DNA from 2 places in the Shewanella sp. 125m-1 genome. Region 1 is predicted to be linked to the other one. Evidence: predicted binding sites of a transcription regulator. Region 1 holds the regulator's gene; the other holds the start of a gene.
The links. Region 1 encodes LexA, which represses DNA repair genes until DNA is damaged. Its sites were predicted from a motif close to TACTGTATNNNNATACAGTA; they were not measured.
Positions count from the first base shown of each region.

Region 2: a site for LexA is predicted at 1,702-1,721, ahead of recG (ATP-dependent DNA helicase RecG). Genes of this name have one in related genera too.

Region 1 is NZ_JBRILT010000004.1:29,059-32,275, forward strand. It holds gene ushA (bifunctional UDP-sugar hydrolase/5'-nucleotidase UshA) at 1-467, shown strand, start outside; gene lexA (transcriptional repressor LexA) at 976-1,596, shown strand; gene ACVBIK_RS03115 (cell division inhibitor SulA) at 1,593-2,117, shown strand; gene coxB (cytochrome c oxidase subunit II) at 2,595-3,217, shown strand, end outside.
Region 2 is NZ_JBRILT010000027.1:9,766-12,982, reverse strand. It holds gene ACVBIK_RS12765 (AMP-binding protein) at 1-460, shown strand, start outside; gene ACVBIK_RS12760 (calcium/sodium antiporter) at 642-1,568, shown strand; gene recG (ATP-dependent DNA helicase RecG) at 1,738-3,217, shown strand, end outside.

The sequences.
Region 1 (3,217 bases):
CAGGTGGTATTCGAGCCACCATAAAGAAAGGGCCCATTCGATATCGTGATGTGCTTAAGGTGCAGCCTTTTTCCAACAGCGTGACTGTAACCGAGATGAATGGAGCCGAACTAAAGAAGTATTTGTCTAGGGTTGCGCTTAAGACTCGAGGCTCTGGAGGCTTTGCCCATTTTAGCGGTATCAAGATGACCGTTGACTGTAAAGCTAAAGATGTCGATATCAGAACTGTTGGTGATAAGCCCTTCAAGCTAACAGATAAATATCGATTTACCCTCCCTAGCTATAACGCTGCGGGCGGTAATAAGTATCCCAAGTTAAAGGAAAAGGCGAGAGATACCGGCTTTATTGATGCAGATATGCTTTATCAATTCATCAAAAAGCATGACACGCTCGATCCTGCCAATTATGACAGAGCGAAAGATGTTCGCTATATCAACTCCAGAAGTTCTGATGGCTGCGGCGGTTAATCTTAGCAGTTAATAAGGTTAATCAGCTGGCACCTTAGATCTCGAAACAGAGCCCAACCTTTGATTGGGCTCTGTTTTTTAAGGTATGTGTTCGGCAAACTATACCTAGCCTTTTTGTACATACCAAGGTCGTCAGCAAGTATAAAGTAGAGCAAATGCCTTGTTGCTTACCACTCCCTTCTTCTCGTTCGAGCTTTGGTAGCTGTCAGGTAAAAGTGCAAGGAAATAAAGTTGAACCAACAGCGGGCGCAAGAGGCTCAATTGCGCGGACTTATTTGTCTATGGAACAAACGCACCCGAGATACTAAATGAGTAGGCAACAAAGTCAGCTAATGAACGCTTGAGATAAAGAGGTACCTTCAGGCGCTACCCAATAACGAGTTTCACATCGCTGGATTTATTTCATTTGAAACTGGATCCCACAAAAAACAATATAACTGGTTATTACTTGCACTCAAAAAAATACTGTATATACTAACAGTTACTGTATAGAAAGACAGGGTTAACCATGAGACCACTTACACCGCGCCAAGCTGAAATTTTAGAGCTAATTAAACGTAATATTGCTGATACTGGCATGCCACCTACCCGTGCCGAGATCGCTAGACGTTTAGGTTTTAAGTCAGCCAATGCTGCTGAAGAACATTTAAAAGCCTTAGCTAAAAAAGGCTGCATTGAAATTATGCCGGGCACGTCTCGCGGTATTAAGTTAACCCAAGAAGACACTGAAGATGCAGATTTAGGTTTACCCCTTATCGGCCAAGTTGCTGCAGGTGAACCGATTCTTGCGCAAGAGCATGTCGAGCAACACTATAAAGTCGATCCCGCCATGTTCAAGCCATCAGCAGACTTCTTACTCAGAGTCCGTGGTGACAGTATGAAGAATATTGGCATACTAGAAGGTGATCTACTGGCTGTACACAAAATACAGCAAGCACGTAACGGCCAAGTGGTTGTAGCACGCGTTGAAGATGATGTTACCGTTAAGCGTTTTGAGAAAAAGGGTAACAAAGTTTTCTTACATGCTGAGAACGAAGAGTATTCACCAATTGAAGTGGATCTAGCAAACCAAAGCTTAAGCATTGAAGGTTTAGCCGTTGGTGTGATCCGTAATGGAGACTGGCAATGAACAAACTAATGGGAACGAGTCCTCGTCACCCTGGGCTGTGGCAAGATATGCCATCGACCAATATGGTGAGCAGCACGAGTAATGACATCACGACTATGGTGACCCAAACTCAAGGGCGTGATGAGCTGAACCAGATCAGTGCTCAGCTTTCACAATTGAGCCAACAGGGTCGCTGGATTGTACTGATTAGCCCGCCGAATATTGGCTACAAGCAGATGCTAGCAGCTGCGGGTGTAAGAATGGACCGCATTTTACTGGTTCATGCTAAAGATGAAGTGGAAACACTTTGGGCAATGGAAAAAGCCTTAACAAGCGGTACCTCAAGTGCGGTGATTACTTGGACCAACTCTTTAGATGCTCGTGACAATCGACGCCTACAAATCGTTGCCAAAAGCGCTCGCGCTGTCGGCATTGTCATTGAACATTCGATTGATAACACAAATAAGCAACAATCTTGTCGCTCAATCAATATGCAGGATAGTGCTTTTGGTCAAGCCTCCCTGTTTGGTGCTGTTCATTAAGCAGAACATCTCCTCGCTTTCTAATACATGATGACTAGGAGGTGCGTTTTAGTAAGCGCCTTCTAGTACAAACGATTTTCTAAAGCCCTCATTCGAGGGCTTTTTTATTATCAATAATTGAAAAAGTGATCTTGATCAATATTTAAACACCAAGTAGTGTAGGAAGTCATAACAACGATATTTTGTTATATCCGAGCGATTTAGTTGTCGGTCTTTGCTCTGGGATTAGTCCTGAATTTGAAGCTTAGACTGAGATTGGCCTGATATATTTCAGCCGTATGTGCCAACGTGGTTACACCAGCAGTGAATAGCACTGAATACAATAGCCTGTGTCGCGATCCCATTAATTGCGACTCGATAGGCAAGCCACTCGCGCACTTTGAAGTCATCGTTGCTTTTTTGGGAACTGAAGAGTTTACATAGAGCAGAGACTTACTGTGTGACTCTTCTTTGTCTTGTGGACAGAGGAGAAGTCTAGTGAAGCAATTGTTGTATTGTGTGCTGGCGTTGCTATTTTCGCCCGTACTTGTTGCATCAGAAATGCCGCTTAATATGACAGAGGGTGTTACGGATATCAGTGGGCGGGTTTACAACCTCCATATGATTATTCTCTACATCTGCTGTGCTATTGGCATCGTGGTTTTTAGCATCATGATTTACGCTATGATCAACCACCGCAAATCAAAAGGCGCAGTCGCCGCCAACTTTCATGAAAGTACTAAAGTCGAGATCCTTTGGACTGTTGTACCTTTTATTATTCTTATACTTATGGCTATTCCCGCAACCAAGACATTGATTGCTATGGAAGATCCAAGTAATGCTGACCTCACCATCAAGATTACCGGCTCACAATGGAAATGGCATTACAGCTATTTCAACAAAGATGTTGAATTTTTCAGTCTGCTTTCTACCCCCAGAGCGCAGATAGATGGCGAAGAAGCAAAAGGTAAAAACTACCTTTTAGAGGTAGATAAGCCACTGGTACTACCGATTAATCGTAAAGTACGTTTCTTAATGACTTCAGATGATGTTATTCACTCCTGGTGGGTACCCGCATTTGCCGTTAAAAAAGATGCTAATCCAGGATTTATTAATGAAGC
Region 2 (3,217 bases), on a different contig from region 1:
TGGTTTCTTCCACACTGGTGACTTGTGCACCATTGATGATGAAGGCAATGTCAGCATTACAGGCCGTGTTAAAGACAACTTTAAAACCTCGAAAGGTAAATATGTCGCGCCTGTACCTATCGAGCGCAAACTGGCACAAGACCCACATGTTGAAATGATCTGTGTTATCGGCTCAGGCTTACCTCATCCTGTCGCTTTAGTGCAACTTTCAGAAGGTGCCAATGTGCAACCTCGAGAAGAAGTCAGAGCATCATTAAAAGCCACCGTCGACTCTGTTAACCCCCATCTTGAATCACATGAGACTGTTGATGCGATTGTAATTGTGAGTGAACCTTGGGATGTTGAAAATGATGTATTAACACCGACACTCAAAATAAAGCGCCATGTACTTGAAAAGAAATTTAGTGAAAAAGTAGATGGTGTACGCGGTGGTAAAGTCTGCTGGGAAGATGAAATCTAGATCTTTCAGGGTGTCCAATTAACCCATAACGACACACTTTAAGGTGTGTCGTTTTGTTTTTGTGACAAACAATCAGCAATTAACTAAATTTAATGAGTAAGAAGCAGTTTTTGATTGCGCAATTTTTGAAAGAAACTATTCTTGCCATCCTTTCAAAGAAACCCAAATTATAGAGTTAACCATGTTTATTTTATTGTCGATACTCGGCGGCTTTTTAATTCTAACAATAGGCGCTGAAGCCTTAGTTCGAGGTGCAAGCCAAATTGCACTCAGATTAGGACTTACACCACTTATTATCGGTCTCACTATTGTAGCTTTTGGTACTAGTGCGCCTGAACTCGCTGTAAGTGTAAAGTCAGCTATTGCGGGCAACAGTGGCATTGCATTGGGTAATGTCATTGGCTCAAACATCGCTAACATCGGTCTTATTTTAGGTATTACAGCGCTTATTCGTCCCATTAAGATTGAGTCTCAAATGGTGCGCCGTGATATTCCTATCATGATTGGCGCCTCGCTATTATTTTGGAGCCTATTACTCGATGGCGGTTTAAGCTTCTGGGACGGCGCAATTTTATTTGCGTTACTTGTCGCTTATTTAACTTTCAGCTATTTCACGGCTGAAAAACAAACTGCTGATGACGTTGAAGATACCAAGCAAAATCCAATGTTGTCAGTACTGTTTATTGTTATCGGTATCAGCATGCTTGTTGGCGGCGGTATTTTATTCGTTGATGGCGCGGTGGCTATGGCTAAGTCGTTTGGTATCAGCGAAGTGATTATCGGCTTAACTATCGTTGCTATTGGTACCAGTATGCCTGAGCTTGTCACCTCAATCGTGGCAGCACTTAAAGGCCAGAGTGATATCGCCATTGGTAATGTTGTTGGCTCTAATATCTTCAACGTACTCGGTATTCTAGGTGTGACAGCGCTTATTCACCCTATTATCGGCAGTGAAATTAGTAACCTGGATTGGGCTGCTATGATTGCCTTAGCCGTGCTATTACTGCCATTTGCCTACACAGGTTTACGTATTGGGCGCCGCGAAGCAGGCTTATTAATTGCTGGTTACTTCGCCTATATCGGCTACATAGTATTACAAGCCATATAATTCGCCCTTCCAGCAAATGCTGAAATAAATAGGCCTAACGTGCAATCTGCAAGTTAGGCTTTTTTTGCGTTATTTTCACTGTTATCGCGACACTCATACGCGCAGATTTGCGTAAACCGATATCTCTGATAATATATGTATAAATTTACAGTGTTTGAGTGTTAACCGTTTGCAAAGACTCGATCTTGTTCCTATCACAGAGCTTAAGGGCGTCGCTAAAAAGATGGCCGAGAGATTAGCTAAGCTGAGCATAACAACAGTGCAAGATCTGTTGTTTCATCTGCCGCTGCGCTATGAGGATCGCACTCAAGTCTACCCCATTGCCTCGCTTTACCCGGGCAGTTACGGCACCATCGAAGCCGTCATTCAATCAAGCCAAATTATTCAAGGCCGTAAGCGCATGCTGACCTGTACGGTGCGCGATGATACTGGCAGCTTAACCCTACGCTTTTTTAATTTCTCAGTTGCGCAGCGTAACGGCCTACAGATCGGCATGACCATTCGTGCTTACGGCGAAATTCGCCGTAGTATGCATGGCGTCGAGATTATTCACCCTGAATATAAAGTGATATCTCCCGGTGAAGACCTGCAGCTGAGCGATACACTGACGCCGGTTTACCCCACAACTGAAGGCTTAAAACAAGCAAGTTGGATTAAGCTGACTGAGCAAGCACTTGCCATGCTGGATAATGGCGGCTTACAAGAACTGCTCCCGCCTCACCTGCAGCCAAATAATTTGGATTTAAAGCAAGCATTACAGATCCTGCATCGACCTAATAATCAAGTGTCGTTATTTGAGCTGGAGCAAGGCACCCATCCGGCGCAGCAACGCCTCATTCAAGAAGAATTGCTGGCCCATAACTTGAGCATGCTACGCCTGCGTCAACGTAGTAACCGTGACAAAGCGGTCAGCATGCATGCCACAGGTCAGTTACTTAACCCTTTTTTAGCCTCGCTTCCCTTTAAGCCTACTGGAGCACAACAGCGGGTAGTTGCAGATATAACCCAAGACTTAGCTAAGCATGAGCCTATGATGCGCCTCGTTCAAGGTGATGTGGGTTCGGGTAAAACCTTGGTGGCAGCCTTAGCGGCATTGCAAGCGATAGAAAGCGGTTACCAAGTGGCCATGATGGCACCGACGGAGCTATTAGCCGAACAACACGCGCTAAACTTTGCCAGTTGGTTTGAACCTTTAGGCCTAAAAGTTGGCTGGCTTGCGGGAAAACTAAAAGGTAAGGCCAGAGCGCAATCGTTAGCTGATATTGAATCTGGCGATGCCCACATCGTCATTGGTACCCATGCTATTTTCCAAGAGCAAGTGGTGTTCAATAAGCTGGCGCTGATTATTATCGATGAGCAACATAGATTTGGTGTACATCAACGTTTGGGTTTGCGCGAAAAAGGCATTAGTCAGGGCTTTCATCCGCACCAGCTGATCATGACCGCCACCCCAATTCCGCGAACTTTAGCCATGACCGCCTATGCCGACCTCGACACCTCGATTATCGATGAACTGCCGCCGGGAAGAACGCCGGTTACAACCGTCGCAATTTCTGAGCAACGCCGAGAGGAAGTGATAGACCGAGTCAGACAAGCCGCCATTAACGACAAGCGTCAAACTTACTGGGTATGCACCTTAATCGAAGAGT